2 regions of the Bacillus sp. M13(2017) genome follow, and region 1 is predicted to be linked to the other one. Evidence: riboswitches for the same ligand, from Rfam matches in the RefSeq annotation. Region 1 holds a riboswitch; the other holds the start of a gene.
What was found. Region 1 has a riboswitch for cyclic di-AMP ahead of CGQ22_RS27655 (SipW-dependent-type signal peptide-containing protein). Riboswitches for the same ligand answer to the same signal wherever they lie in the genome.
Positions count from the first base shown of each region.

Region 1 (16,836 bases):
TGCTCTACTTTTCTTTTACAACAATCATTCAAACTATAAAGGCACCTCCAAAATATGAAGAAGGTTATAACCTTTTAATACTTCTCTTCTACCTTTAATTCTTTACTGCACTTTTGAATGAAAACTGATGAAATAACCATTACTATGCCCACACTAAAACTAATAAGTTGATCTAATAACATTTCATCATGAATAAACCAGCGAAGTAAAAATACGCTACCAAAAATAAACATCATAATAAATCCAGTATGTCTAAGTCCTTTATATACATTTTCCATATGTATCACCTCTTCACATACTTTTATCCATATTATACCATAATCTAAAAACGTGTATAACCAATATTCGGTATTGAAACCAATAATAAAAAGACTGCAGAGAACTCCATCTCCACAGCCTAATTATTATTTTTGCAAAAACGCCTGCAAATCTGCAAACTGTCTCTTTGCATCTTCATAGCCTTGCTCATATAGATTTTGTAGTTTTGCTGTATCTTTTTCCATACGATCTACTTGAAGCGGCACTTCTGGACGAATAACAAATAAATTCCCAGCTTGTTCTTCTTTTTCAATGTAGTGAAGTGTTTCATTATACACTTCATAACGATTCAGCATCGTGTTAACAAGGTTCGGATATTTTTTATAAGCTTTCGCTGCAACCCATCCAAACTTTGATTTTTTCTTCGCGTAACCATGATTTCTCGTTAAAATAACGACTGATTTTTTAAAACCATCTTCCTGTGCTTTACGAACTGGAATTGGATCCGAAATCCCGCCATCTAATAATTGCTTACCACGGTAATTTACTACAGGTGCAATGAAAGGCAATGAACTAGATGCTTGTAATAAATTTAGTGCATCATCATTCGTTCCTTCTTTTTCAAAATAAACAGACTGTCCTGTTTCACAATCTGTCGTTCCTACAAGGAAACGCTCTTGGCTATTAAAGTATGTTTCAAAATCAAACGGAACATGCTTTTCTGGAATCTCATGAAAAATGAACTCCATATCGAATAACTGGCGTTTTCTCCATAAATTTTTATACGATAAGTATTTTGGGTGTGATGCATAATCAATATTTACTGTTTTATTTCTATTTCTTTGTCTGGAAAGATACGACGCTGCATGACAAGCACCAGCTGATACACCGATTACATATGGAAAATATAAATCTTGTTCCATAAAGTATTCTAATATCCCGCCCGTGTACACACCACGCATACCGCCGCCTTCTAATACTAACCCCGTATTTTCAAGCATGTTACTCTCTCCTCTATATATATTGACTCTTTAATTATTCACCATGTTAAGTATCTTTTTCTATTATATATGAGTTCTTTCAGAAATTATATTCAAAAGACTTGAGAAAAAGGAGTTTTTTCTTCCAATTATATTTCCAAATGGTTGGAGACATCCTTTATAAATCTTTGAATAAAATCTTGCTCTTCTTTCGTATATCTATCTAAAAATAACAGCCACTTTTCTTCAGCTTGTTTATGTAATTTATCATGAGCTTTATATATTTCATTTCCGCTTTCCGTTAAACGGAAGAAGATTTCTTTTTGATTATCTAACATTTGCATCTTCTCAACGAATTTCTTTTGAAACAACTTTGTACAAATTTTAGAGATTGCACCCTTCGTCATTCCCATTTCTGTCGTAATAGCAGTTACATTCATCAAACCATTTTTCCCGATACACTCGATCACATGTAACTCAGATAAAGACATACCACTTATACCTGTCTCACGAAGAAATTTCTCATTTTGCCCTTTCAAATGTTCTTCTTTTTTATGCAAAAGTGTACGAATGTCCGAAAGTATTTCCATTTGTTTCGTTGCATAATCCAATCCGTTCGCCTCCTGAGTTTCTAAAGAAACAAATTAACTATATACCATTTTAAAATCATTTTTTCATATTTACAAGTGAGAAAATCATGTTAAAATAAATTTAGTTTCCAAGGAAACTAAATGACAAGGAGGTTAACATAATGAAAAAATCCAAAATACATTTCATTTTATATGTCGTCTGTATGAGTGCCTTACTCGGTTCCTTCGCTCAAAATATTTACACGCCTATCTTGCCCATGATTCAAGGTTCTTTTCACACTTCTCTTTATCTTGTAAATGTAACAGTTTCCCTTTTCACATTCGTTCTTGCGATTATGCAGCTCATATATGGACCTTTGATTGATACAAGAGGGAGAAAATCTGTCCTTATCCCTAGTTTGATCATTAGTACAATTGGTTCAATCGGATGTGCTTTTTCAGCGAACATATATGTATTTCTATTTTTCAGAGCTGTTCAAGCTATAGGAATAGCAGCTATACCTGTAGTAGCAGCAACGATTATCGGCGATTTATTTGAAGGAAAAGAACGAGGAGAAGCAATGAGCCTGTATCAAATGTTACTTGCTCTTGCACCTGCGATCGGCCCTCTCATTGGTGGTTATCTAGGCAGTATAAATGGCCACGTATCCGTATTTCTCTTTTTATCTATACTTGGCATTCTCTTATTAACGATAAATATTTCACTACTTCCAGAAACAAAACCAACTGTAAGTAAACAACCGCAAGCAAAAAAGAATTACTGGTTTATCTTAAAAAATAAAACTGGATTTTCTATTACTCTTATTGGCTTCATTCAATTTTGTATTTACTTTTGCTTCCTCGTTTTTTTACCGAGCATTTTAACAAATTCATTTCACTTAACTGCAAGTGAAATTGGTCTTATGTTTGTACCGATGTCTCTTTCTATTATGCTAGGAAGTTATTGCTACAAGTTTTTGCAAAAACGCCTCACAACAAAGCAAGCTTTATTCATTACAAGTTTCTTCAATATTATATGTGTCACTTTATTCTCTTTCACATATAGCATCAATATCACGTTCATCATTATCGTTACATCTTTGTACGGTTTTAGTATGGGACTTTCTATGCCAACTCATACTACTTTATTAACAGAAGAATTTGTACAAGAACGCGCAACAGCTATCGGTATGTACAACTTCATCCGCTATCTTGGTATGGGTACAGGGCCACTTATAGGTGGATTTCTTTTATTTAACCAAAAATACTTTTGGATTTTCTTCCTAGGCGCAATTATGTTTTTACTTGTAATCTTATATGCAATGAAAATGCTACGCTTTCATGCTGTACAAAAAGTAAAATAGGGCCCCAAAAAGGTCAGCTCTATTTTACCCTCTTTGATCCGCAACAATATGAATATCAATAAATTTTGTTTGTCTCATAATTTCATTTACAATAGAGCCTTTTCGTATTTCTTCCCACCTTGTTCTTGCCGATTGTCCAAGTAAAATTTGCGTCACCTGTAATCTTTTTGCCACTTCAATAATAACATCTGCTGGCTTTCTTCCTTTTGCTTCTTCTAATACAAAGCTTGCATCAAATTGATTCGTTAGCAACTTCCACTCTTCAATCGTCTGCTTTTTTCCAGCTGAAATAGAATCTATATTTTCCCTCTCAACGTTTAATACGTACAATTCAGCATTTAACCGATCAGCCATGCGCCATCCCCGTCTTATTAATTTCTCCGCTGTTGAACTGTATTGTACACAAACGAGAATTTTTTCTTTTACGCCAATTGGTTCTATTACTGTTTGGCTAATTTTCTCGTCCATATCATCGGCAACTTCTCGAAGTGATAATTCCCTAAGTGCTCCTAAATTATTAAGTGTAAAGAAGTTTTGTAAGCTTTGCTGAATTTTTTCTTCTTTATATATCTTTCCGTCTATTAGTCTCTTCCTTAATACCTCAGGCGTTGCATCAACGAGCTGAATTTCATTTGCTTTTTGTAAAATAAAATCTGGAATTCGTTCTCTTACTTTTACATTCGTAATTTGAGCTACAATATCATGAACACTTTCTAAATGTTGAATATTAAAAGCTGATAATACCGATATACCAGCCTCTAACAATTCCTGCACATCCATATAACGTTTCTTATGTTTAGAACCAGGAACATTACTATGCGCAAGTTCATCCACAACAACGACTTGCGGTGCCCGTTTTATAATTCCTTCCACATCGAGTTCATAAAACACTTTCCCTTTATAATCTATTTCTTTTAAAGAAACTTGTTCTAAATCAGCAATTGCGTCTTCTGTCTCTTTTCTCCCGTGCGTTTCAATTAAACCAATTACAATATCCGTACCATCCTTTTTCATCTCTCTAGCATCATAGAGCATTTTATAACTTTTTCCTACGCCTGGAGCTGCTCCTACATATAGCTTTAACTTTCCGCGATTTTGCTGACGAATATATTCTAAATATTCCTCTGGCGTTCGCCTTTGAAACTTCGGTTCATAATCATCTGCATACAAAATAAACACTACCTTTCATTCGAAACAACGCTACCTCAATCCATTAGATTGAGGTAGCACTGTTACTATTTCATTAATTTCTGTAATGCCAAATTTAGCTTTAAGACGTTCACTCGATCTTCTCCAAATAAACCAAGTGCTGCACCTTCTGTTTGATCTTTAATCAACTGATCCAGCGTTTCTTTCGGGATTCTCGTTAATTTCGAGATGCGCTCTACCTGTACGGACGCCCCCTTCGGACTAATATCAGGATCTAGCCCTGAACCTGAATTCGTTACTAAATCCATCGGCACTTCTGTAACTGGAACAGTTGGATTTTGTTTCTTCCACTCTTCAATACTTTTCTCTACCCGTTTTGCTAAATCTGGATTAGATGGTGCATAGTTATTTGAACCAGATGCTTCAGCCTTATATTCAATACTAGAAACACGCCCTTGAAAATAACGTGGATCCGTGAAGTTTTGACCAATTAATTTAGAACCAATCACTTCATTTTTATCATTATATATTAGACTTCCATCCGCATTATCCTTCATCACTGCTTGTGCAATACCAGTAACAATAAGTGGGTATACAAGTCCACACAACACTAGAAATGTAAAAGTAATACGGATAATTGGTGATAGTATACTTTGTTTCTTCTCCATCTTTTTCCCCTCTTCCTTATATAAACAAGCCGACAATCATATCAATTACCTTAATTCCAATGAACGGAACGATAACTCCGCCAAGCCCATAAATAAGTAAGTTTCGGCTAAGCAATGCATTAGAACTCATCGGTTTATATGCAATACCTTTCATCGCTAACGGAATGAGTAATGGAATAATAACAGCGTTAAATATTAATGCTGATAAAATCGCTGACAGTGGTGATGTTAATTTCATAATGTTCAATGCCTCCATTTGCGGAATCGCAAGTGTAAACATTGCTGGAATGATTGCAAAATATTTCGCTATATCATTCGCAATACTAAACGTCGTTAACGCACCTCGCGTCATTAACAATTGCTTACCGATTCCTACAACCTCAATAATTTTCGTCGGATTCGAGTCTAGATCAATCATGTTCGCCGCTTCTTTCGCTGCTGTCGTACCACTATTCATCGCTAATCCAACGTCCGCCTGTGCTAATGCCGGCGCATCATTTGTACCATCACCTGTCATCGCTACAAGCTTCCCTTTATCTTGCTCTGCTTTAATAACAGCAATCTTATCTTCTGGTTTACACTCGGCAACGAATTCATCTACTCCTGCTTCTTTTGCAATCGTTGCTGCTGTTAACGGATTATCACCTGTACACATAACCGTTTTAATCCCCATTTGGCGCAACTGTTCAAAACGATCACGCATACCCGGTTTTACTGTATCCTTTAAATAAATTAAGCCATAAATACGATTATCTACTGCAACTACAAGTGGTGTTCCGCCCTCTTTTGAAATTAAGTCTGCTTTTTGATTTACATCTTTCGGAATTGTTCCGCCTTGTGACTCAACCCATTCAATAACGGCACCTACAGCACCTTTTCTCACTTTCGTTCCGTCTTGTAAATCAACACCACTCATTCTCGTTTCTGCTTTAAACGGAACAAACTCACCTTGTTCTGCAAGTTCTCTATTATATGATATAGATTTTCCCTGCACATACTCGATAACAGATCGGCCTTCTGGTGTTTCATCTAAAACAGAACTAATAGCAGCCCACTTTCCAACTTGCTCAATCGTTTCATTTCCTACAGGTAATAATGTATGAGCCATTCGGTTCCCAAAAGTAATCGTACCTGTTTTATCTAAAATAATTGTATTAATATCGCCCGCAGCTTCTACTGCTTTCCCTGACATCGCTAACACGTTAAATTTTGTTACCCGGTCCATCCCAGCAATACCAATTGCCGATAATAGCCCACCAATTGTCGTTGGAATTAAACAAACTAATAATGCAACTAGCACAGCAGTATCAATTTGAAAACCTAAATAATTTGTAAAAATCGGCAACGTCATAACGACGATCAAGAAAATAAGAGTTAAGCTCGTTAATACTGTATTTAAAGCAATCTCATTCGGCGTTTTTTGACGAGCAGCTCCTTCTACTAAAGAAATCATTTTGTCGATAAATGATTCACCAGGATTACTCGTAATGACAATTGTAATTTCATCACTTACGACCATCGTTCCACCTGTTACGGAACAAAAATCACCGCCTGCTTCTTTTATAACAGGAGCTGATTCCCCTGTAATTGCAGATTCATCTACAGATGCTAACCCTTTGATTACTTCACCATCACTTGGAATCATTTCTCCTTGTTTTACGATAACAACGTCACCTTTTGTAAGATCAGTTGCTGAAACTTGGACAATGTCTCCATTTTCTTTTACAACATTTGCAAACACATCTTTCTTCGACTGCTTTAAAGAATCGGCTTGCGCTTTACCACGACCTTCTGCTAATGCCTCTGCAAAATTCGCAAATAAAACTGTAAATAATAGAATGAGAGAAACTGTTATATTAAACCAACCTGGTATACTACTAGAACTACTTGGAAGAAAAGATAAAATGAACGTAATGATAAATCCAATTTCCACAACGAACATAATCGGATTCTTTATCATGACTTTCGGATTCAATTTCGCAATGGATTGCTTCATCGCATGTGTTACGATATCACGATCCATCGTTTTCGCTTGTCTAACTTCATCTTCTACAGCATGTATTTGTGACTCATTTAATTGTTTTTCTTTTACTACTACCGGTCTCATCATTTACCCTCCATTACTTCAATGTAAGAAATTCTGCAATTGGTCCGAGTACTAACATCGGGAAGAATGTTAATGCACCGACAATTACAATTGTTCCGATGAAGATGCCACCAAATAAACTATTATCTGTACGGAACGTTCCGACTGTTTCTGGCACTACCGTTTTTTCTTTCAACGAAGCTGCCACAGCTAGCATCGTAATTAAACTGAAGTAACGTCCTAAAAACATAACTAAACCAGTCGTAATATTCCAAAACGGTGTATTATCTCCTAATCCTTCAAATCCAGATCCGTTATTCGCAGCTGACGATGTATATTCATATACAACTTGCGTTAAACCGTGGAAACCGGAATGAGAAATAGCATCCGTCCCTAAATTTGTTGAAAGAGCTAATGCCGAAAAGCCTAAAATGAGCAATGGATGAAATAAAATCGTGACCGCAATTAATTTCATTTCCTTACCTTCAATCTTTTTACCTAAAAACTCTGGTGTCCGTCCAACCATTAACCCAGATATAAACACTGCAATAATTGCATACATAATAATATTTACAAAACCTGCTCCAACGCCGCCATATACTGTGTTTAACATCATATTTACAAGTGGAACTAAACCGCCAATTGGTGTTAACGTATCATGCATCGTATTAACGGCGCCTGTTTCAGCAGCTGTCGTTACCGTTGCGTATAGTGAAGAAAATACTGTTCCAAATCGTACTTCTTTCCCTTCTGTACTTCCTTGTACATGTTCGATACCCATTCCATTTAATGCCGGATTCCCGTTTAGTTCAGATGTCGTAATTGTTATAAATCCTAGTAAAAACACCATAAAAAGTGAAACGAAAAGGATGCGACCTTGTTTTTTATTTCCTACCATTCGTCCGTACGTAAATGGAAGTGCTGTTGGTAATAACATCATAAGCATCATTTGCAAAATATTACTCATTTGTCCTGGATTTTCAAAAGGATGCGTAGAGTTTGCTCCGAAAAATCCACCGCCATTATTTCCAAGTTCCTTAATGGAAACGAATGATGCAACAGGTCCACGTAATATACTTTGTTTTGCCCCATCAATCGTTTGTGCTGTAACCGCTCCATCTAACGTTTGCGGTACGCCAAGTGCGACAAAAACTAGTGCCGCAATAAATGCGATAGGAAGAAACACTCTCGTTAACGCTCTCGTAAAATCAACGAAAAAGTTACCAAGTTCTTTTCCAGCAAGTCCTCTTATAAAAGCCATAACGAGCGCCAATGTCGTTGCTGGTGCCGCAAACATTAAAAATGTAATCCCGATTAATTGTGATAAATAGGATAAACCATTTTCACCGCTATAATGCTGTAAGTTTGTATCAGCCATAAAACTAATCGCTGTATTAAAAGCGAGCGTAGGCTCCATCCCTTCAATATGCGCTGGATTTAGCGGCAACACACCTTGTAATCTGAAAATGAAATATACAATAACAATCATAAATCCGTTGAGTAAAACTAATGATAATACGTACTGTTTCCACGTTTGATTGTATTCTTTTACACCCGTAATTTTAAAAATAAGTTTTTCAAAAGGCCCGAATACTTTATCTAGCATTTTGCTACCTTGAAAAGCTTTTTCTAAATAAATTCCCATTGGCTTTGCTACTAAAATAAACAAGAGCATTGTAATAATGACTGCAACCCAAATCATAATGAATGATTCCCCCTAATTAAAACTTCTCTGGATTTAATAATGCATACACTAAATACACTGTAATTGCTGCGACAATAACCGATAAGACAATCATCATGATTGCTTTCCTTCTTTCACAACTTTATCTGACCAACTTGCAAGACTTGCCATTGATGCAACTAATAAAATAAAAATCCCGACCATTACAACATCTAACATAGCTATCCCTCGCTTTGTTTTTGTTAAAATTTACCATTTGAATATTAAAAAAGAACACTGAGCTCTACTCAGTGTTCAAAAAATGAACAACAAAAAGTAAACCTCCTCTCTAAACGCTTACGAGGTTAGCTGTCGGATTCGGGCCTAAAGAGTAGCCCTACTTTCAAAACTGAAAGATTCACCCCAAGTGACGATGCACAAAATTGGTTCCCCCGCTCCATTTCTGGAACTCAGCGATTTTAGGTTTTTTTGGAAATTTTATGAATGATTTATGAGAGTAAATATACTCCTCTATATTTCACTTGTAAAGGGTTAAATTACTGAAAATAATAATATTTACATCCATTTAAACGCTTACATTGAAGATTATTACTATTATTTCATCTATTTTCTTTATTTCTCTTCTCTTTTCTTAAAAATGACCTTTTAAATATGAAATAAAAAGAGCGAATGAGATGAAGTGCATAGCTTGTTGCACTCAGCATTCGCTCTTTTTTATTCAACCTTTATTCTCCTCGTAAAAATGCACGTAAATTTCTCCCACGAATATAAACTTGTGTCAATTCTGCATGTAGCTGCTCATACTCGGTAATATCCACCTCTAAATACAAAGCATCTTTTGATGGTAATATAATATACGGCCCTGGAAAAAGGGGATCGATCTTAACCAATTCTTGAACTCGCTCTACCGATACTGCCCAACGATTTGCTATATCTCCAAGTAATAGTACCTTCATCATTTCTTCCCCCGCCCTATTCAAAAAATAAAAAAGAAATATTATCACAATTTGTAAACACGACAAACTTAGCTCCAATTGTTTCATAGAGCCTCGCTGGATATCGTTTATTCCTTGTAACAACAGTAATAGGTGCTTGAAAAGAAAAGCGAATGTGTTCTGTGAAAAAACTAACGATTGGAAGCTCATCCCCTAGTAAAATCACCTTCTTAATACACTCAAAAATACTAGTAAAGTCCTGCTCCTTACTGCAGCTATAAGTCCAATCAAACCCACAATTCCTAACTTCAGCCGCTATCTCTTCATTTGCTGTAAAAATAATTAACTCATGTTGAAATGATACTAGATCTCTTAAACTATCTACCTTACTTTCTTCTCCAACACAAATAAGTGTTAGTTCCATGTACCTCATCCTCCTTAGTATAAAAGAAATCAAACATAAATTGATATTCCCCTATACTAATCAGATCTATGAAGTGATGTATCCATCATGGCACCGTCCTCTCTCAAGACGCTTACGAAGTTAGCTGTCGGATTCGGACTTTGAGAGTAGCCCTACTTTCAAACTTGAAAGATTCACCCCGAGTGACACTGCACAAATTGGTTCCTCCGCTCCATATAATTGGACTCAGCGTTTACAAAAAAATGTATTCTGGCTGATATATTACTCCTGTATTTTGAAAAAGTAAACAGAAAAAAAGCCAGTTATAAAACTGGCTTTTCACTTACCTATGCACGCGTTCTATTCACTTTATATGCAAAATGATTCGTCGGTCCATGACCACTACCAATATTCAATGGCTCTTCAATTGCTATACTAATAAATCGTTTTGCTTCTTGAACAGCATCTTCAATTGAGTATCCTTTCGCAAGTCCTGCTGTAACCGCTGAAGCAAATGTACACCCACTTCCGTGCGTTTGCTTTGAAGGAATTCGCTCGCTTCTAAACTCAATAAATTTTTCTCCATCAAAGAGGAAATCAATTACTTCATTACCTTGATATTCTGCATGTCCGCCCTTCATAAGCACATATTTAGCACCTAATTCGTGCAATACTTTTGCAGCTTCCTTACTATCTTCAACATTATGAATCTCCATCCCAGTTAACACTTCTGCTTCTGGGACATTCGGTGTTATAACAGTTGCTACTGGTAATAAATATTCTTTTAATGCTTGCACTGCTTCTTGTTGTAATAATGATGCACCGCCCTTAGCAATCATAACAGGATCTAGTACAATATTATTCCAGCCAAATTTATTAATATGTTCTGCTACAATTTGAATAACTTCGCTGCTAAATAACATTCCTAGTTTCACAGCATCTGGTGTTAAATCCGTACCAATTGAATTCAACTGTTCCGTAATACCTTCTAACGAAACTGGATATACCCCTTGAACGCCAAGCGTGTTTTGAGCAGTAATTGCCGTAATAGCCGTCATTCCATACACACCAAGCTCTTGGAATGTTTTTAAATCTGCTTGAATGCCGGCACCGCCGCCACTATCAGATCCTGCAATTGTTAAAGCTTTATTTATTTTCATCCCACTCATCCTTTTCTATCCAAAATAGCGATGATAAATTGTTTTTGCTTCGCTTATATCTTTCGTTCCATGTACAAGTACACGACCATCTTTAAAAGCAACTAATCTCTTTTCTTCCACAGAAAATGATAATAAATATGGATTTACATTTAAATCCTGCACACGATCATTCAGCAGCTCTTTATATCTTTCAAAATCTATTTCCTCTTTATGAGGTGGTCTAATTTGAACTGTATTTCTCCCGCATAAAACTGCTGTTTTCGATGTGTTTTCTTTATTTAAATACGGGTATATCGCATTCTCTCCGCACGAAGGACAATTGTGTTTACGAAGCTTTTGCACATTCATACATGAATATTCATTCTTCCATACATCAAATGACACAAGTCCATCTCGCAGTGATTCGTAATCTTCTACTAACAGTTTAAGAGCTTCTGTTACTTGATGAGAAACGACGAGAGATACAGCAGGTGATATAATACCCGCTGTATCACATGTTGCCCCGCCAAGCGGAATCGACTGTAATAAACATGATAAACATGGTGTTTTACTAGGAAGGATTGTGTAAGAAAGACCGTAACTACCTACACATGCACCGTAAATCCATGGAATAGAATATTTTTGTGCTATATCATTCACAATAAAGCGTGTTTCAAAATTATCAGTCGCATCAATAATTACATCAACATTTGTAACAAGTTCTTCTAGCTCTTCAGCTGTTACATCTTGAACGAGAGCTTCTATTGTTACATCACTATTGATCTCTTCTAAACGTTTTTTAGCCGCTATAGCTTTTGGAAGATTATTCTTTACGTCGCTCTCTGCATACAATTGTTGTCTTTGTAAATTACTCCAATCTACATAATCACGGTCAACAATTGTTATCTTGCCAACACCTGCTCTTACAAACATCTCTGCATTTGCACTACCTAATGCACCTGCACCGATAATAAGCACATGCTTTTCTCTTATCTTTTGCTGTCCTTCTTCTCCAATTGGAGAAAATAGTTCTTGGCGAGAATATCGATTATTCAACTACGCTCATTCCTTCTAAAGGACTACTTGCAGTTGCACAACGCTTACGTGCAATACGACCTGCTTCAAAGCCTAAACGTCCTGCCTCAATACTTAATTTCATTGCTTGTGCCATTTTAATAGGATCTTTTGCTCCTGACACAGCCGTATTTAATAACACACCATCCGCTCCTAATTCCATTGCAAATGCCGCATCAGCTGGACTACCAATACCGGCATCAACGATAACTGGTACTGTCGCTTGTTCAATAATGAAGCTCAAATTTAATGGATTTACAATACCAAGCCCTGAACCGATTGGTGATGCTCCTGGCATAATCGCATGCACGCCAAGCTCTTGTAATTTACGTGCTAATACAACATCATCAGATGTATATGGAAGTACGATAAATCCTTCTTCTAGTAACATTTCAGATGCCTTTAACGTTTCTACCGGATCAGGTAATAACGTTCTATCATCACCAATAACTTCTACCTTTATCATGTCACAAAGCCCAGAGGCTTTTGCTAATTTTGCAATACGAACAGCCTCTTCAGCGTTTTTTGCCCCTGCTGTATTTGGTAATAACGTATATTTTTTCACATCAAGTTTCTCTAATAAATTAGGTTGCTTTGCATCAAAGATATCCATACGACGTACTGCAAACGTTAAAATTTCAGCTTGAGAAACGTCAATTGCCTTTTGCTGCACGTCAAAATCAGGGAATTTACCTGTTCCTAATAAAAGTCTAGAATGAAATGAAAATGGTCCAATGTTTAACATAATCAACCGCCTCCTACGAAAGTTACAATCTCAATTTGGTCTCCATCAAAAACAGATGTATCTGTATGATCATCTTTTTGTAAAATATCTTTATTACGCTCTACTACAACAATTCTGTTATCTAGCTCTAAATGTATAAGTAGCTCGGCTACTGTTTTTACACTCTCTGGCACTTCAATTTGATTACCATTAATTTTCAAATTCAAACTTCCATCCCCTTTCTAAACCGTTTTAGAAAGCAATGAATCTAGCAAATGATTCTCTTGCTTTCCTTCTATTAAATCAGCCATATATTGGCCAGAAACAGGACTTAATAAAATACCGTTTCGATAATGGCCCGTGCAAGCATATAAACCTTTTATTTCTTCATGCTCTCCCATATAAGGAGCTTCATGATTCGATTGTGGTCGTAATCCTGCCCACGTGCTTTCCCATTCTGCTTCTTTTAAAGCTGGCAATATTGTATAAGCACGCTCTAATATAGAAGTTATACTTTCTGGCTGCACAGTTTTATTGAACGTATGTGGCTTCATTGTTGCCCCAATTACGTAACGTCCACCGCGCTTTGGAGTAATGTAAAATCTTTCTTGAAAAATAGGTGCTTTTAAAAGTTGTTTTCTACTTTTTACCGCAACCACTTCTCCTTTAACTGGATATGTACCCCAATCACGGTGAAAATAACTGAGTAACTGCGTACTCCATGAACCTCCTGCAATAACGACTTTCTCACATGTGACAATACCTTCACTTGTAATAACTCCAGTCACTTTATTATTTTCAATACGGATATCAAATACTTCTGTTTGCTCATATATATCCGCACCGGAAATTGTCGCAGAATGTGCAAATGCTTTCGTAAGCTCTGGTGCAATAACATGACCGTCTTTCGGATAATATACTGCTCCTATAATAGATTCGGATAGATATGGCTCTTTTTCCCGCACATGGTCTCCCGTTAGAAAATAAGAATCTTCACCTGTTTTCTGCTGCCAATCCATAATGTGAAGAATTCTTTCCTTCTCATCTGCATTTTGAGCAATACGATAAATTCCTTTTTCTTCATATCCAATATCAATACCCGTCTTTTCACGTAAAACTGCTGCAAGTTGTGGAAATATAGCTCGGCTTTCTCTAGCAAGTTCAAATAGCGGATCATACGCATCCCATTCTGCTTGAACACCAAGTAAACCAGCAGCTGCTTTCGAAGCTTCCGATGCAATTCTTTGCTTTTCTACAATCGCTACTTTATGTCCTCTTTCTGCTAGAAAATGTGCAACTGAACTACCAATTACACCACCACCAATAATCGCTACATCATACTTCTCACACATGTTTTTCCGCCCACTTTCTTATTGATTCCTTATAAGACTTCGCTTTGCTATACGGGTTACTACTACTTAAAATTCCAGACATAACAGCAATTCCACTTACTTCACTTGCCAGAATATCCTTTGTATTCTCAGGAGTAATCCCTCCAATAGCTATAATTGGTATCGATAAGCTCCTTGCAATGTCCGAAATTTCTTCAAGCCCTCTCGCTGGCATACCTTTTTTACAATCTGTCGGAAATACATGGCCATAAACGAGTGAATCCGCTCCATTTTTAAATGCTACTATCGCTTCATCTAGCGAATGCACAGAATAACCGACATGCAAATAAGAAAACTTTTCTTTCACTGACTTTACATCTGTGCTTCGATATCCTAGTTGAACACGAGGAATATTTAATAAAATTGCAATATCAATTCGATCGTTTATGACAATTTTAGAAGCCGGAAAGCCCTCCATTAACAGAATTTCCACACCTTCATATAATTCCTTTGTACTCTTCTCACGCTCACGAATATGCAAATAATCAATCTCACTCTCAATTTGCATCGCTACATTCACTAACTCTTCGAATGGCATATGGCCATTTGAGATTACGTGGAGCTCATTTTTCATATTCATTCGCCTACTTTAAAATATTTTCGAATAGTTCATCGGCTGGGACGGTTTCTTTTGTCATTCCTTTGTCCTTCAGCCACTTATTTTGTTTCTCCCAAGACTCTTTTGAATCTGATAAGAATGGCTCATCTTTCGTTTCCATCTTCTCTAATAAAATTTTCATACTTTCCTTTTCAACTTCTGGCACAAGTGGGAAGTTTTCTTTTTCTTGATGATTTAATAAAATATTTAATGCTTCATCTGGATTTTTCTTCATGAAATCATAGCCTTTTTTCGTACCACGTAAGAAGGCTTGCAACGCTTCTTTATCTTTTTTCAACGTTTTATCACCTGTTACAAATACAAGCTCATGATAATTCGGTACACCATAATCTGCTGGATTAAAGTACGCTGGTTCATGACCTTCATGACGCATAACAGGTACTTCATGGTTAATGTATGCCCCTGTTACCGCATCCACTTTTTTCGTAATTAATGCTGGTACTAAATCAAAGCCAACATCGACTACTTTCACTGTATCTGGATTACCACCAGCTTCTTTTACCATCGTTTTTAAATACATCTCACTTAAAGGTGTTCCAGAATATCCCACTGTTTTCCCCTCTAAATCTTTTGGCGATTGAATGCCTGCTGACTTCAGTGATACAACATGATTTAATGGGGAACGTACGACAGCTCCAATTGATTTCACTGGAACTTGTTCGTTTGCTTTTGCCATAACAACATCTGGTTGATAATATAGGCCAACCGTTACTTTTCCTGCAGCTGCTAAAGTTAATGGGTCAGTCGGATTGGAAGGGAATTTAATATTCACCTTTACACCTTCTTCTTTAAAGTAGCCTTTTTCAATTGCTGCATAAATAAAGCTATGTACCGCATTTGGGTACCAATCAAGCATGACCGTTATTTCTTTTTCTTTTTTACTCTTATCTGATGCTGAATTACTAGAACATCCAGCAATCATTGCAATTAATAATGTAAACACAAAGATGCGCTTTAAAAATTTCATGAATACTTCCTCCAACTAATGAATTTCTTTTCTAATATGGAAATAATTACGACGAAGAAAATAGCTAATAATGATAACAATACAATAGGTGCAAATACGCCAGCTTCATCTAACTGCGTCATCATTCTCTTACTGAAATATCCAAGCCCAGCTTGTGCACCGAGCCATTCTCCAATTGCTGCTCCGATAACACTAAGCGGAACTGCAATTTTTAAAGCTGAGAAAAAATAAGGAAGAGCAGACGGCAACTTTAATTTAAGAAAAATATCTCTTTTTGTTGCTCCATATGTAACTAAGAGCTCCTCCCATTCTTTTTTCGTACTACGCAGTCCATCATACGTATTGACCGCAATTGGGAAAAACGTAATTAAAACTGTGACAACAACCTTACTCCAAATTGTGTATCCAAACCATAAAACAAATAGCGGAGCAAGCGCAGTAATCGGAATCGTTTGTGAAGCAACTAATAATGGATAAAATGCTCTCTCCATCCATGTACTCGCATTCATTAACATCGCTAGCCCTACACCTAATACGATAGAGATAACAACACCTATTAAAACGACGTATAACGTTGCAGGTAAATGAACTGTAAATAATATGTCTTTTAGTTTCCATATCTTCATTACAATCGCAGAAGGTGACGGTAAAATGTACATCTCATCTACAATTCTTGCTCCTATTTCCCACACAGCTAGTAAAATACTAGAAAGTGTAATAGCAGGAACTAATTCTTTCAATCGGTTCATCACACAAGTACCTGCCTTTGTAACATACTAAGAAGCTCATCTTTCAGCGCTAATACTTCCGGTTTATATAAATCTTT
Region 1 is NZ_KZ268518.1:7,868-24,703, reverse strand. Features, by position in the region: gene CGQ22_RS27700 (hypothetical protein) at 75-278, opposite strand; gene CGQ22_RS27695 (patatin-like phospholipase family protein) at 405-1,259, opposite strand; gene CGQ22_RS27690 (MarR family transcriptional regulator) at 1,388-1,849, opposite strand; gene CGQ22_RS27685 (MFS transporter) at 1,990-3,171, shown strand; gene kdpDN (KdpD-like non-kinase potassium sensor) at 3,196-4,350, opposite strand; gene kdpC (K(+)-transporting ATPase subunit C) at 4,407-4,988, opposite strand; gene kdpB (potassium-transporting ATPase subunit KdpB) at 5,005-7,095, opposite strand; gene kdpA (potassium-transporting ATPase subunit KdpA) at 7,109-8,776, opposite strand; gene kdpF (K(+)-transporting ATPase subunit F) at 8,796-8,873, opposite strand; gene CGQ22_RS27655 (SipW-dependent-type signal peptide-containing protein) at 8,873-8,977, opposite strand; cyclic di-AMP (ydaO/yuaA leader) riboswitch at 9,078-9,223, opposite strand; gene CGQ22_RS27645 (hypothetical protein) at 9,484-9,717, opposite strand; gene CGQ22_RS27640 (hypothetical protein) at 9,731-10,117, opposite strand; cyclic di-AMP (ydaO/yuaA leader) riboswitch at 10,211-10,358, opposite strand; gene thiD (bifunctional hydroxymethylpyrimidine kinase/phosphomethylpyrimidine kinase) at 10,444-11,265, opposite strand; gene thiF (thiazole biosynthesis adenylyltransferase ThiF) at 11,272-12,291, opposite strand; gene thiG (thiazole synthase) at 12,284-13,054, opposite strand; gene thiS (sulfur carrier protein ThiS) at 13,057-13,260, opposite strand; gene thiO (glycine oxidase ThiO) at 13,276-14,385, opposite strand; gene tenI (thiazole tautomerase TenI) at 14,378-14,998, opposite strand; gene CGQ22_RS27605 (ABC transporter substrate-binding protein) at 15,009-16,010, opposite strand; gene CGQ22_RS27600 (ABC transporter permease) at 16,007-16,759, opposite strand; gene CGQ22_RS27595 (ABC transporter ATP-binding protein) at 16,759-16,836, opposite strand, start outside.

Region 2 (16,836 bases), on a different contig from region 1:
TAACTTTGAAAAATATCGTGACAAATTAATGATGCGTCCACAAGAGATTTCCAATCATCCTGAAATCATTCGTCGCCTTGGATTAATCTCAATTAATACGGCTTTAGAATTAGATATATACGGAAATGTTAACTCTACTCACGTTTTAGGTACAAAAATGATGAATGGTATTGGTGGTTCTGGTGATTTTGCGAGAAATGCACGCCTAGCTATCTTTGTTACGAAATCGATTGCAAAAGGTGGTAACATTTCAAGTATCGTTCCTTTCGTTTCGCATGTAGACCATACTGAACATGATGTAGATGTTATTGTCACTGAACAGGGGTATGCCGACTTAAGGGGACTTGCGCCAAGAGAAAGAGTGGAACTTATTATTGAGAATTGCGCACATCCAATGTATCGTGATCAACTACGTGCTTATTACGAAGAAGCAAAAACAAGAGGTGGACAAACTCCTCATATTTTAGAAAAAGCTTTTTCTTGGCATACGAATTATGCTAAAAATGGAACAATGCTTGAAGCGGTAGTAGAAACTGCATAGAAATATAAGAATGATTCTTAGAATAATATGCTATAAAGATTGAAAGAAAAGAACGCCAATTTTCAGGAATGGCGTTTTTTTCTTTTAAAAAATTATTATCTATTATGAAGAATTATAAAAGTAATCTCTTATTTACGGAAATAAGAGGTTTTTTAAATTAATTTTCGAATCATTTTATAGTGTATATATCGAAGGTGAGGAGAAAGAATCATGAAGATAAGAAAAGCGTTATTAAGTGAAGCAAATGAATTAAGTGAATTCGCACTACAATCAAAAGAAACGTGGGATTATAGTGAAGAATTCATACTTGCTTGTAAGGAAGATTTAACAATTACAGAAGAATACATAAAAAATAATTTTGTATATGTTTTAGAAAACGATAATGCGAAGATTGGTTTTTTCTCATTTTTACGTAATGATAAAGCTCTCGATTTCTTGTACATTCATCCTGATTACAAAGGAAAAGGTTACGGGAAAATACTTTGGGAGTATGTAATAGAAAAAGCCAATGAACTAGGATTAAAAAGTTTTACGATTGATAGTGATCCGAATGCAAAAGGATATTACTTGAAAATGGGAGCACAGTTAATAGGAGAGACGCCATCAACTGTCTTTAAGGATCGTTTACTACCTCTTTTGAAATATGATGTGTAAAACTATTAATAGTAGGGGAAGATTAGAATGGATGATGTAAAGGAAAAAAGAATATATGAAGCACTAATAAAATCGTGGTCGATTGAAACAAGTTCAAAGTGGACAATTGAAAATCCAGCAAAGGGACAGTGTGGTGTAACGGCTCTAGTCGTTCAAGATATATACGGAGGGAAAATTAAAAAGACAAAAATAGGGGGTGTGTGGCATTTTTATAACTTTATAGATGGGCAGAGGTTTGATTTTACAGAGTCTCAATTCAATGAAAACCTGAATTACTTGGGTGTGGAATCAAATCGGGAAGAAGCATTTGCAGATACAAATGAAAAGCAATATAGCATTTTGAAGGGAAAAATAACGAAAGAATTAAAATTATCTTTTGACTCTTAATCTTTAATAAGTTACTATAATGGTGGTAACTTATTAAAGGGAACTTCATAGAGTTGAAAGGGGAAATACTTTTGAAAACAACTTATGTAAACGCTACAATTGTAACGATGAATGAACAAAACGAAGTGATAGAAAATGGATATATCATTGTAGAAAATGATCAAATTATAGATGTAAAGAGCGGAGAATTCGTTAATGATTTTGAAGTAGATGAAGTAATTGACATGAAAGGAAAGTGGGTTTTACCAGGGCTTGTAAATACACATACACACGTTGTAATGAGTCTCTTAAGAGGTATTGGAGATGATATGTTATTACAGCCATGGCTTGAGACGAGAATTTGGCCACTGGAAAGTCAATTTACTCCCCAAATTGCGGTCGCTAGTACGGAATTAGGATTACTTGAGATGGTGAAAAGTGGTACAACATCATTCTCTGACATGTTTAATCCAATTGGAGTAGATCAAGACGCAATTATGGAAACGGTATCAAGGAGCGGGATGCGAGCTGCTGTTTCAAGGACTTTATTTAGCTTCGGAACGAAAGACGATGAAAAGAAAGCGATTGAAGAAGCTGAGAAATATGTGAAGCGTTACTATAACGAAAGTGGCATGTTAACTACGATGGTTGCACCACATAGTCCATATACATGTAGTACAGAATTGTTAGAAGAGTGCGCACGGATTGCAGTAGAGAATCAAACGATGGTTCATATCCACCTTTCTGAAACAGAGCGTGAAGTACGTGATATTGAAGCGCAATATGGAAAACGTCCAGTAGAATATGCAGCAAGTTGTGGATTGTTTAAACGCCCAACAGTTATTGCACACGGTGTAGTATTAAATGAAAATGAACGTGCTTTTTTAGCAGAACATGACGTTCGAGTAGCTCATAACCCGAATAGTAATTTAAAACTAGGTTCTGGTATAGCAAATGTAAAAGCGATGCTAGAAGCAGGAATGAAAGTAGGAATTGCAACAGATAGTGTGGCATCTAACAACAATTTAGATATGTTTGAAGAAATGCGTATAGCAACATTATTACAAAAAGGTATTCATCAAGATGCAACAGCGTTACCAGTTGAAACGGCTCTTACACTTGCGACTAAAGGAGCTGCTGAAGTAATCGGCATGAAACAAACAGGATCACTTGAGGTTGGAAAGTGTGCCGATTTTATTACGATTGACCCATCTAATAAGCCGCATTTACAACCAGCAGATGAAGTGTTATCGCATCTTGTATATGCTGCCAGTGGAAAAGATATTAGCGATGTCATTATTAATGGAAACCGTGTCGTTTGGAATGGCGAATGTAAAACGTTAGATGAAGAGCGTATTATATTTGAAGCAAGTCGTTATAAACGAGGTTTGCAAAGATAGATAATTATGTGGCAGTTGAAAAAAGCTATCCTTTAAAAGGATAGCTTTTTTCTTGAACGAATAAATATTCAAAAGAATGTCGCATCTTTCTGGTAGTATTTCTGCTATAATATATTACGCTTTATAATATTTTATATTTAAGGAGAACAACTCATGAAGCGAAAAAAGAGCCATTTAATGGTAATGGCACTTGTTACATCTTTATTGTTAACAGCTTGTAATAATAAAGGGAATAAAAGTGATACAGAGGTTAAAAAACAAGTGTTAAATGTAACAGTATCAGAAGAAATTCCTTCTCTGGACACTGCTAAAACAATGGATGGTACATCATCACACGTTATGCAGAATATATTTGAAGGGTTATATGTATTAAATGATCAAGATCAGCCTATTCCAGCAGTCGCAAGATCGTTTAAAAGAAGTGAAGATGGTAAGAAATATACATTTGACTTGCGTAAAGATGCAAAATGGTCAAATGGGGATAATGTAACAGCAAATGATTTTATATTTGCATGGAAACGTGCAATTAATCCTGAAACAGCATCTCAATATGCATACATGCTCTTTTATGTGAAAAATGCGAAAGAGATTAATAAGGGAACAATTCCTCTTGATGCACTTGGGGTTAAAGCAATAAATAATTATACGTTAGAAGTTGAACTCGAACAGCCGGTTCCATATTTTTTACAGCTGTTAGCACTACCTATATACTTACCACAGCATGAATCATTTTTGAAAGAACAAGGAAACAATTATGCATTGGAACCTAGTAATCTCATATATAACGGTCCATTTGTATTAGAAAAATGGAAGCATGAACAAGAGTTTCAATTAAAGAAGAATGCTACATATTGGGATCAAAAGAAAGTGAAATTAGACGAAATAAACTTTCATATCGTAAAGGATACAATGACAGCTGTAAATTTATATGAAGCCGGAGATTTGGATCGAGTACCTATTAATTCGCAAATTGTAGACAAGTATAGAGGGAATAAGGAATTACATATGTCGAGTGATCCTGGAATTGCCATGCTTCGTTTTAATGAAAAAAATACCGCGTTAGCAAATAAAAAGGTGCGTCAATCTATTTCATTAGCGTTAAATAAAGATGATTTCGTTGCTCACTTTATTAATAACGGAGCAAAACCTGCAAGTGGACTTGTACCAGTTGGTCATGTAAATGAAGTGACTGGTAAAGATTTTAGAAAAGAAAACGGAGATCTTTCTTCATATGATTTGCAAAATGCGCAAAAGATTTGGAAAGAAGCGAAAAAAGAGCTTGAAGTAGAGCAAGTAAACCTCGAGTTTTTAACGTTTGAACAAGATAATGCAAAACGGATGGCAGAATATATAAAAGGTGATTTAGAAAAGAATTTGCAAGGAATCGCGATACAAATTAAACAACAGCCATTTAAGCAAAAATTACAGTTAGAACAAGCAGGTGATTACGATATAACTATGGCAAACTGGGGACCTGACTATAAAGACCCAATTAGTTATTTAGAGTTATTTACGACAGGGAATCCGAATAATAAAATGAATTATTCTAATGTTCATTACGATGAATTAATAAAGAAAGCGAAAACGGATTTTGTACTAGATACGGAAAACCGATGGGAAGCGTTGCGAGAAGCCGAGCAGGTATTATTAGAAGATGCTGCGGTAGCGCCGCTTTATCATATTGGCTCAGCATATGTACAAAAGGATTATGTAAAAGGAATTGAAAAGCATCAATTTGGTGGTATTTATACTTATAAGAATGCTTATATTGCTAATGAATAAATATAAAAAACCTTACTTTTTAAAAGTAAGGTTTTTTACACATGAATTCTATTAAACCGATTTTAATAAAGCGTAAAAATTCGTATCATATGGGACATCATCTTGATACATATAATTTTTTAGAACGCCTTCTTTTTCAAAGCCTAATTTTAATAGTACTTTATTGGAAGCTTCATTTTCAAGAAATACAATTGCTCCAATCCGCTTTAAATGAATCGTATGGAAACCGTATGATATAACCTCAGAAACAGCTTCAGTCGCATATCCTTTTCCCCAGTGTTCAGGCAAAAAGGCATAACTTATATTGGCTCGTTTATGCTCAGAAGACCAATCATGAAAACCAATGGTACCGATGAGTTCTTTCGTGTCTTTTAATTCGATTCCCCATTTTATACCGCTTCTTGCATTGTAACTCAGCTTAAAGTTATGAATAATTTGTCTCACTTGATCAAGATCCTGTAATGGTTTTTGGCCATAATAACGCAGTACGTCAGTATTAGAAAAGCATTGTAGTATACTCGGTGCATCTTCTTCTTTAAGTTCTCGTAAAATGAGTCGGTCGGTTTTCAATATAGGAAACATGCTTTCACTCCATTTCTTCTGAAACTAGAATGTGTTTTTATTATATAATCTAGTCTGAAAATAAAGATTATTCAAGTGAGAAGTACGGTTTTAATTTATGATAAAATTGATTGTGGAATATATTTCAAAAAGAGGTTTGTATATGGAGAAAAATCCAATTTTAATTGTAGATGATGATCAAGATATTGTTCGATTTGTGAACGTAAATTTAATGCAAGAAGGTTTTAAAGTTTTTAGTGCTCATAATGGAGAAGAGGCTTTAGAAATAATAAATAATAACAGAATTCAACTTGCTATTTTGGATATTATGATGCCACAAATGGATGGAATAGAATTGTGTAGAAGGATTAGAGAGAAACATAGTTTACCAATTATGTTTTTAAGCGCAAAATCATCGGACGTAGATAAGGTAATAGGATTTAGTACTGGAGCAGATGATTATATTGTGAAGCCGTTCAGTACAATTGAATTTATAGCGAGAGTGAAAGCTCAATTAAGAAGGTATACATATTTCAATCAAAATGCTGCCCAAGAAATAGAAAAGAAAATAAACATTAGAGGTTTAGAAATAGATGAAGTGTCTAGAACTGTAATGTTATATGGAGAAACAATCAATCTTACGAGAACTGAATATGATATTTTGTACTTAATGACCGCTGTAAAGAATCGTGTATTTACTATTGAAGAAATATATGAGAGCGTTTGGAAAGAAAGGGCCTATGAAAGTAATAATACAGTAATGGTTCATATTGCAAGATTAAGAAATAAAATTGAAGAGAATCCAAAAGAACCGAAGTTTATACAAAATGTTTGGGGAGTCGGATATAAAATTGAAGATTAGATCTTTACAGGGTATTAGGGCGAAATTTTTTTTAGCTTTCATATGTAGCATCTTGTTAGCGACTGTAAGTATAATAGTGCTTCAAATTTTAGTTGGAAATATATATAGTCATGTTAATGCGTTAGAAGAAAAATATTCATTTTTATACTTTATAGTTTTTTTGATTTTTACTACGACATACTTTGCATGTATGACAAAAACAATGATGAAAAGATTGTCTGAAATTAATAAGAACGTGAAGGAAATAAGTAATGGTAATTTTGAAGTACATATACCTATTTCAAAAAATGACGAGATTGGTGAATTAGCGACGAATGTAAATAGAATGGTCAAAAGTTTAAAAGAGTCTATCGAGAATGAAAAAAAATCACAGGAAATGAAAAATGAAATGATTAGTAATATTTCTCATGATTTACGAACGCCAGTAACATCTTTAATCGGTTATGCGGACCTGTTAGGAAATAAACTCCATTCGAATGGAGAAGAATGTGAACAGTATGTAAGTATATTAAAGCGAAAAAGTTATGAATTAAAACATCAAGTAGATGATTTATTAGAATACTGTCAAATAAATTATAGAGAGATTGAATTACATAAAGATGAAGTAGATATGAAAGCATTAATTGAACAAATCATGATTGGCTTTGTACCACAATTAGATGATGCTAATATGAGCTTTTATATTAAAAGTGATGAAGTGCTGTATGTAGAAGTTGATGTGGCACTTATAGTGAGACTATTTGAAAATATAATAGGTAATAGTATTATGTATGGAAAAGATGGAAAGGAAATTGCAATTGGAATTTCCAATAAAACAATGAATGTTGAAGTAGAAATTAAAAATTTTGGACAATGTATTCCGGAAGAGGACCTTCCTTACGTTTTTGAGAAATTTTATCGTAGTGAAAAATCACGTAGTTCTTATACTGGTGGGAAAGGAATGGGGCTTGCAATTTCAAAAAGTATAGCCGAGCTCCATCAAGGGGATCTAACTGTACGTAGTAACGATAAAGAAACAGTTTTCACTGTGAAATTACCGCAGTATAAAAAAGTAAGAAAGTCGTAAGTATTTCTTTTATATGTCGTAATTTTTACTTTGTATCATTGAAAAAAAGGATATGAGAGTAGGGATGCGACATGTGGAAGAAATTTTTATTAGTGATTATAGTTTCTTTTTTAATTATAAGTTGGATCTTAGTTTATGTAGCTAAAGGCGTTATATCAGTCATTTTTTGGTGGAGTATACAAGCCTTTAGCATAGTATCACTCTTTATTTTAATAGGATCAGTTTTACTATTTGTGTGGAAAGGGATTTTCAGAAAGCGAATAGATAGAGCGCTACTCTTCATCGTTCTTTTCTCTATAATTGGAGCTTGGCCTTTAGGGTGGTTTGCTAACATAGGAGGACTTGCTTATCCAGCAGATGTACATTCTATGAATCCTAAAGCAGTAGTTCGCTTTCCTTTGAATGAACGAGCATTAGTGGGATGGGGTGGTGATCGATTAGAAACGAACTATCATGTTATAAAACCAAATGAACGCTGGGCATATGATGTTCTTATTCCACCTGCTGAAGTGAAAAGTAGTAAGTTAGAGGATTATGGAATATATGGAGCGGAAGTAATGGCACCAGCTTCTGGAACAGTTGTATCTATCAATAATGATGAAAAAGATGTAGTTCCAGGAGAGGATGATTTTCAGTCAATGGCGGGTAATCATATTTATTTACGACTAGATGAATCAGGGACATTTATGGTTCTGGCCCATTTAAAGAAAGGATCAATTAAAGTGAGGGAAGGACAACATGTAAATGAAGGAGAGGTTCTTGCTCAAGTCGGTAACTCAGGAAGTTCAAGTGAGCCGCATTTACATATTCATCATCAAAGGCAAGATCCGTCCAAGGTAAGTATGTTTTTTGCGGAAGGATTGCCACTTTACTTTCGAACTGAAAATGGTATCATGATGCCGGAAAGAGGGACATACATAAGTGGTAACTAGAAGAAAATCATTTCATCCAAAAAGGGTATTCCAAATTAAAATTGGAATACCCTTTTTCATTACCCTACAAAAGTTTGATACAGTAAGAAAATATTTAAAATGATAACAAGTATAGCAATTATCCATGCGATAAATGTTGTTATGCGGTGGTTAACGAGTGCACCCATTATCTTTTTATTACTTGTAAACATAATAAGTGGTACTAATGCAAATGCAATACCGAATGATAAGACGACTTGGCTCATAACGAGAGCGTAAGTTGGATTTACACCTAAAGCGATAATAACTAATGGTGGAATCATTGTAATAAATCGGCGTAAATATAACGGAATATGCATTCGAATGAAACCTTGCATAATAATATCACCCGACATTGTACCGACAGAAGAGCTAGATAGTCCTGCTGATAAAAGTCCAATCCCAAATAATGCAGCCGATACAGGACCTACTAAATTGGTAAATTGAGTGTAAGCAACATCTAAATCTTCAACGTGCAAGCCGTTTTTAAAGAATAGAGCAGCTGCTACAATTAACATACTTGCATTAATTGCTCCAGCAATAACCATTGCAATAATAATATCGATAAACTCGAAGCGGAAAATCTTTTTCTTTTGTTCATCATTTGTTCCGACTACGCGCCGCTGCGTTAAGGCGGAATGTAAATAGATTGCATGCGGCATAACTGTCGCACCTAAAATCCCTGCTGCAAGTAATATACTATCTACACCTTGGAATCTTGGAATAAATAGTCCTGAAAGAAGGGGACTTAATTCTGGTTTTGCATAAAAAACTTGAATTCCAAAAGCGATTACTACAATGAAAATCATTCCTGTAATAATAGCTTCTAGTGGACGAAATCCTCTACGTTGAAACTCAAGAATAATAAATGATCCGGCTGCAGTAATTAAAGCGGCAGGTAGCATCGGGATTCCAAATAGTAAGTAAAGCCCCAAAGCAGCTCCAATAAATTCCGCTAAATCTGTAGCCATAATAACTAGTTCACCTTGTATCCATAAACCGATAGACACAGGCTTTGGAAAGTTTTCACGAGCTATTTCGGGTAAATTGTTTCCTGTAGCAATTCCTAATTTAGCTGATAAAGTTTGGATTAATACAGCCATTAAGTTAGAAGCGAGTATAACCCATAATAGTAAATATCCATATTGTGAACCAGCTGCGATATTTGTAGCAAAGTTGCCAGGGTCAATATAAGCAACGGATGCGATAAAAGCGGGTCCTAAAAATGGTAACAGTCTTTTCCAACCTTTTGTTTCTCCACTTAAAGCTAAGTGAGCTGATTGTACAGTTGTACTTTCAGAAGGGAGATGTTCATCTTTTGTTATATCTTTATTCATAGTAGTTTTCCCCTTTAAAATGTTAACTTGATGAAATTATTGTATGTATTCTTACTCATTATTTCAATACATTTAAATATGTTATGTGATAATTTCATTTGAACACGAAAGTTTCCTTAATGCAAATTATATGCCTTTATGCAATGGATGGTGTGATAATGTAAAATAAATTGGGAGTTTATGGTGTGATGACGTAGGGAAACATAATAAATTAAAGGGTCAATTTTGAAATTTATGTGAACATAAAGCCGATAATCCAGCATATTAATTGATGGAATTGCATTTGTATGATATATAATATATTGGGATTACAACATAACCATAGTGTTTTGATGTGTAATCTTGTTTTTTATTTTTGTTAACTGATAGAAAATAGTATAAAGAAAAGAAAATGGGATTCATTTTCTTATTATATATGTTTTGATATGAACGTTAACTTATACATGATTTTAAAAATTAGATAGGTGGTAGAAATACATTGGCAACTACAAAACCATACAGAGTATTACTATATTACATGTACACAACAATTGAAAACCCAGAAGAATTCGCGGCAGAGCATTTAGCATTTTGTAATTCACTTGAATTAAAAGGAAGAATTCTTGTAGCAAAAGAAGGTATTAACGGAACTTGTTCTGGAACTGTAGAACAAACAGAGAAATACATGGAAGCAATGAACAATGATCCACGTTTTGACGGTATCGTATTTAAAATAGATGAAGCTGATGGTCATGCATTCAAGAAAATGCACGTGCGTCCTCGTCCAGAGTTAGTTACACTTCGTCTAGAAGATGACATTAACCCACACGAAATAACTGGGAAGTATTTAGAGCCAAAAGATTTTTATGAAGCAATGAAACAAGAAGATACAGTTATCATTGATGCACGAAATGATTATGAGTTTGATTTAGGCCACTTCAAAGGTGCGATTAAACCTGATATCGAATCATTCCGTGAATTACCAGATTGGATTCGTGAAAATAAAGAAGTACTTGAAGGTAAAAAGATTTTAACTTATTGTACAGGCGGAATTCGTTGTGAGAAGTTTTCTGGCTGGTTAGTTCGTGAAGGCTATGAAGATGTAAGTCAGCTTCACGGCGGAATTGTAACGTACGGAAAAGATCCAGAGGTACAAGGTGAGCTTTGGGATGGACAATGTTACGTGTTCGATGAGCGTATCGCTGTACCTGTAAACCAAAAAGAACATGTTATCGTTGGTAAAGACCACTTTACAGGTGAACCTTGTGAGCGCTATGTAAACTGTTCAAATCCAGAATGTAATAAGAAAATTTTATGTTCTGAAGAAAACGAAGCGAAATATTTACGTGCATGTTCTCATGAATGTCGTGTAAGTCCACGTAACCGCTACGTAATACAACATGAATTAACGGAAGAGCAAGTAGCTGCTGCATTAGAGCAAATCGAAGCAGGGAAGTAAGAGGAAAAAGGCTAATCTAAATTTTATTTTGGATTAGCCTTTTTCATATTCGATTCTTTTTTGTCGTTTTTTGTCGGTAAGTCGATATGTTTAAATAATCGCTGATATATTTTGATTTGCGTCGATATAATTTGAAAATCGCTGATATATTTCGAGTTGCGCCGATATAATTTGAAAATCGCTGATAAAAATTTCACTTACTGAATTGTACTACGTATTTGTAGTTTAAAAATAATCTTCTTTACTTCTTATCGTCTTTCTCTCTCACAGCAGAAAGTACAGTTTGTTTTACCCAAGCTTTTCTTCGTTTATGTTGTAGACCCCATTGGTATAAACTTTGGGATCCTAAAATAAGTGAAATGACAATACCGCTAATCGCAATTAATAGAGCGAAAAATTCAAGAGGTGACGATATTTTGTTTGAATCGGTGTTTCTTAAAAGGTCAATCATAGTAAACCCTAACATTTGGCCCACTACAGAGTAGAGCGTTAAAATTAATAATAAAAGGCTATCTTTTTTAGAGGCGACGTTTTCTTGATATTTAAACAAACTATCAAGATTTTGTTTCGCGTTCGAGTATAGAACCTCAATATTAAAAAGTTTTCTTAAGCGGAAGAAAATATCTTCACTCTGTGATTGGGATACTAATTCTAAAGAAAAATAATTAGCAGTGAACGAATTGATCGAATAAATTAATTTCTCTATTTCATTAGTATCTTGTTCAATATTTAGCTCAGCATAGGCGTTTGCCATTTTTAATAAAACAATTTTATGGAATAGATTTAATAATAAAGCGTAATAAAATTCCCCATACATTTGACTAGCAAGTTTAGCAATTTCGCGTTCTCCTTCATTTGTTACACATGTAAAAATGTGTTCTTCCATTATGAAATAACGATTTGGAGCCCACCTCTGGTAAGCGTGTTTTTTTAAATAGTCATGAATGTAAGGAAGGTTATTTGCACTCACATATGGCTTACCATCACTTGTTAATCCGGAAAGACTAGAAGTACGATAAACATCCACTTCATTAAGTTCCATACCTTCTTTTAGTGACAATAAAGTTTGAACGTACATTCTTTGGTCTTCAAAGAATGGGAAGGTTTGAAAGTATGAACTTCTTAATCTCTTCTTTTCAAAGAAATCAGTTACGCCATGAAATAAATAACCAAAAATGAATTTTTCAACTTGGGAATACTTTTTTCCGTTACATTCAATACAAATAGTCTCATTTGTATCATTTTTAGTTTCAAGTACACGGAAGCGGGCAGCGAATTCGATTGCTTCAGATAAAGTCATGTTTGGAGCAGTGTTTACTTCTGTTCGAATTGTTAAGAAGCCAAGTTCATAAGGACAAAGTGTTACATCAATAGAGTGTATATTAAATTGGATTGAAGTAAGGTTTGTTGTTAAATGTCCAGTTAAGTTAAGGTCCTTTGAATAACGTTGCAAGCCCTTTTGATGCTCTGAGTGAGGAAAGAGAATTTTATTGGTAAATGAAAGATAGTATGCTTCCATATTTTGATGTGAAACTTTAAACTCCCCATAATATGTATTTTCATCATCGAGATGATCGAGCCGAAAAGGACGAAAATCGTTTTTTTGTAAGAAAGGGAACATCTCTTGTTCATATCCAGCTTTAAACGAAAACGGGAATATAAATTGAAATATAGCTGTTGCTACATCTTTTTCCTCAATTGCTTGTATTGCCTCCATCTACATTGTTTCCTTTCCATATATGCTATAGAAACAACATGCCCAAATTTATTTGAAAATAACCACTGTTTTACACTCGATTGAGAGTGAAAATTCTGCTTATTTAGCAGAGGACATGTATAATGTTATGTATACTAAAAGTTATAAAATTGTATTTTGAAGAGGGGGATGCTGTATGCGGATTTTAGTATTAGGCGCTGGTGGAGTCGGAGGATTTTTTGGTGGCAGATTAGTCGAAAAGGGAGAAGATGTTACATTTCTTGTTCGTAATAAACGAAAAAAACAATTAGAGGAAAGAGGACTTGTAATCCGAAGTGTTAACGGGGATTTTTCCTTTCAACCGAAATTAATAACGAAGGAAGAGAGAACTTCTCCATTTGATGTCATTTTATTTTCAACAAAAGCGTATCACTTAAACGAGGCAATTCAAGATTTGAAGCCGTTTGTTGGCGAAGGTACTGTAATCATTCCATTGTTAAATGGTATCGCTCATTTATCACTATTACAAAAAGAATTCGGCGAAGAAAAAGTAATTGGCGGTTTATGCTTTATCGAGACGACGTTAAACGATCAAGGAGAAATTGTACAAACTAGCGCTGCCAACAGACTTGTGTTTGGAGAAATTAAGTCTCAAAATTCAGAGAGAGTAAAGCATATTTCTAAAGCATTTGCAGGTACGAAATCTAGTTTTGTTTTAAGTGAAAATATTACGCAAGATATGTGGCATAAATATTTATTTATTACTGTAATGTCCGGTGTGACAACGTTAATGCGTGCACCAATTGGACCAATTCGTGAAAGTGAAGGCGGCCGTGATTTTATCCGTAATGTGTTTGAGGAATCTGTACAAATCATGAGAGTATTAGGAGCTCCAATAAAGGTTAATATTGCCCAGGAACATATGAAAACGATTGATAAAATTTCGTATGATATGAAGTCATCGATGCAACGTGATATGGAGAAGGGTTCGTTTATTGAAGGGAAGCACTTGCAAGGATATTTACTGGATGTAGCAGAGCAATTTTCTATAACGGCACCATTATTAAGCACTATATATCAAAATTTAAAGGTGTATGAAGAGATGACCTTTAACAGATCTGTAATAGAATTAGATGTATGAAAAAATAAAAAAGATAGCAATATATAAGTGTATTGCTATCTTTTTTATTTTTTTTATGACAAATTATTTATTTCTTTTCGTTCTATCTGTCAAATTTATTTCCTGTTCACGTTTACCATATAACTGATTAATTTCATTTGCTACTGCATCTAAATATGAATCGGAAAAAATAGGCTTCTTTTCTTTAGACATATGGGTCTCCTTTGCGAATTTTTTAGTATTCATTATGTATATTTCTCAGTGGATTATGCACAATCATTTTAATTTTTTTCTTATTAAAAATTTTTGTTTACTTTTTGAAAATAAAGGAGTATTATAATCCACAGTTTCAATTTTCTAAATCGCTGAAACCGCATGGTACGGGGGACCCGTTTTTACGGATTAGTACATAATCCGATGGGGTGAATCCTTGAAAAAGGTAGGGCTACTCATAGGCCCGAATCCGACAGCTAACCTCGTAAGCGTTATATTGAGAAGGAAGGTGGAGCTTGTGCGACAAAAAAAATAATGTCTACAAGTCTATTTCGCTATGGCTTGTAGACATTTTTTGTTTTCTGAAGAAATAGTTTACTGGCTGTAACAAGCAGAAAAGTTCGTACAAAATTATTGGAGAGTGGACAGCATTGGTTTCATCTATTAAAAGATTTTTAATTGGAAGACCGTTAAAATCAACAGAGCTTGGAGAACAAAAGCTTAATAAAACGAAAGCTTTAGCTATTTTATCTTCTGACGCATTGTCATCAGTTGCTTACGGTCCAGAGCAAATTTTAATTGCTTTAGCAGGTGTTGGAGCGATCGCTTATTGGTATTCCATTCCGATCGCTGTTGGGGTATTAGTACTATTGACAGCCCTTATTTTATCATATCGTCAAATTATTTTTGCTTATCCGCATGGCGGGGGAGCGTATGTTGTATCAAAAGAAAATTTAGGAATGAATCCAGGCTTAATTGCTGGAGGATCTTTATTAGTTGACTATATTTTAACTGTTGCGGTAAGTGTGTCCGCTGGTACAGATGCAATTACGTCTGCGTTTCCTAGCTTACATGCACACAATGTAATTATTGCGGTTATATTTGTTATATTAATTACAATATTAAACTTAAGAGGAGTAACGGAATCAGCTTCCGTTTTAGCATATCCTGTTTATTTATTCGTTTTAGCACTATTTATATTAATTGGTGTAGGCATATATAATATTTTAACTGGTCATGTTTCACCCACTTTACATGCGCCGATTGGTACACCAGTTGCAGGAATTAGTTTGTTTTTATTACTAAGAGCATTTGCATCAGGTAGTTCGGCTTTAACAGGTGTTGAAGCAATTTCAAATGCAATTCCGAACTTTAAAGATCCTGCGCCAAACAATGCTGCAAAAACATTGCTTGCAATGGGTGCATTACTTGCTGTGTTATTTTCAGGAATTGTATTTTTAGCTTATTATTACGGAGTGACTCCGAGTAAAGAAGTAACAGTTGTTTCTCAAATTGCTGAACAAACATTTGGACGTAATTTCATGTACTATTTCATACAAGGTACAACAGCTTTAATATTAATTCTTGCTGCTAATACAGGTTATTCTGCATTTCCTTTATTAGCGGTTAACCTTGCAAAAGATAAATTCATACCGAGAATGTTTACGATTAGAGGAGACCGCCTAGGTTACTCAAACGGTATTATTATACTTGGAGTTGCTTCGATTATTTTAATTGTAGCTTTCCAAGGACAAACAGAACATTTAATTCCACTATATGCAGTAGGTGTATTTATTCCATTTACACTTTCTCAAACAGGGATGGTATTAAAATGGCTTCGCGAAAAGCCTGAAGGATGGGCTTTAAGATTAACGGTTAATTTAATTGGTGCAGTTATTAGTTTTATCGTAATGAGCATGTTCTTTTTAACTAAATTTGCACAAGTTTGGTCGATTCTTATTTTCTTACCAGTTATTATCTTCTTATTCCATCGAATTAAGAAGCATTATGATGCAGTGGGTGATCAATTAAGTTTAAAAACTTGCGAGCCTCTTATTCCAATTGAGGGGAATGTAATTGTCGTTCCTGTAGCAGGTATGACGCATGTAGTAGAAAATTCATTGAACTATGCGAAATCGCTTTCGGCAGATCAAGTTATCGCAGTATATGTTGCTTTTGACAGAGAAGAGGAAAAGAAATTTGAGGAGAAATGGAAGAAGTGGCAACCTGAAGTAAGGCTTGTTACATTACATTCTCATTATAGAAGTATTATTCAGCCGCTAACGAAGTTTATCGATACAGTGCAATATAAGGCAAGTGAATCGAATTACCGTGTTACGGTCGTTATACCACAGTTCATTCCGAAAAAAGGTTGGCATAACATTCTTCATAATCAATCCAGTTTACTTATACGTGCGTATTTACTTTATAAAAGAAATGTTGTTATTACGACAGTTCCATATCATTTGAAAAAATAAGAAAATTTTTTAAGGATAGCTTCGCGAAAATGAAGCTATCCTTTTTGTGTATATGCTATGCATAATTGCATATGGGGTTAAAAATTATACTAATATAACTTCATTGGTTATTTGAAAGTAGTGTTTTCTGTTGTGATATATAGATATTTCAATCGATAAAGTGAATCGGATTATATTTTGAAATAAGGACATGAAAGCTTGAAAATAAAGGGAATGAAAATACTTCTTTACGATATATAAACAGCTGTGTTTAAATGACCTTACAGTACAAAACTTATATGAAAACAAAATAAAATTTCATATTTACGTATGTTGTTTAGTTTAAAATGAATAATATTTTTATGTAATATATTCACTGTGTGAATGTGGGAATTTCGATGAAATAGAAAATTTATACAATATTATTCATACTAAACACATATGAAAAATAATAAAATGTTTTGTGACGATAAGTAAGTACTGTAGCAATACGAGAGAGGTGGTTCATACATAGATCACGTTGAGAACGTTCTCTATTTTAACCATCTCAAATTATGGGCAAGAAAATAGAATAATAAAATGCGATAGTAATAGTTGCTAATACATAGGAGGA
Region 2 is NZ_KZ268505.1:130,728-147,563, forward strand. Features, by position in the region: gene CGQ22_RS15740 (acetyl-CoA hydrolase/transferase family protein) at 1-541, shown strand, start outside; gene CGQ22_RS15745 (GNAT family N-acetyltransferase) at 752-1,195, shown strand; gene CGQ22_RS15750 (YunG family protein) at 1,223-1,582, shown strand; gene CGQ22_RS15755 (bifunctional S-methyl-5'-thioadenosine deaminase/S-adenosylhomocysteine deaminase) at 1,636-2,961, shown strand; gene CGQ22_RS15760 (peptide ABC transporter substrate-binding protein) at 3,115-4,743, shown strand; gene CGQ22_RS15765 (GNAT family N-acetyltransferase) at 4,795-5,325, opposite strand; gene CGQ22_RS15770 (response regulator transcription factor) at 5,468-6,166, shown strand; gene CGQ22_RS15775 (HAMP domain-containing sensor histidine kinase) at 6,132-7,232, shown strand; gene CGQ22_RS15780 (M23 family metallopeptidase) at 7,304-8,164, shown strand; gene CGQ22_RS15785 (Nramp family divalent metal transporter) at 8,224-9,519, opposite strand; gene trhO (oxygen-dependent tRNA uridine(34) hydroxylase TrhO) at 9,998-10,957, shown strand; gene CGQ22_RS15795 (hypothetical protein) at 11,199-12,674, opposite strand; gene panE (2-dehydropantoate 2-reductase) at 12,850-13,794, shown strand; gene CGQ22_RS32495 (hypothetical protein) at 13,858-13,986, opposite strand; cyclic di-AMP (ydaO/yuaA leader) riboswitch at 14,127-14,273, shown strand; gene CGQ22_RS15805 (APC family permease) at 14,418-16,244, shown strand.
Region 2: another riboswitch for cyclic di-AMP. It lies ahead of CGQ22_RS15805 (APC family permease); the one in region 1 lies ahead of CGQ22_RS27655 (SipW-dependent-type signal peptide-containing protein).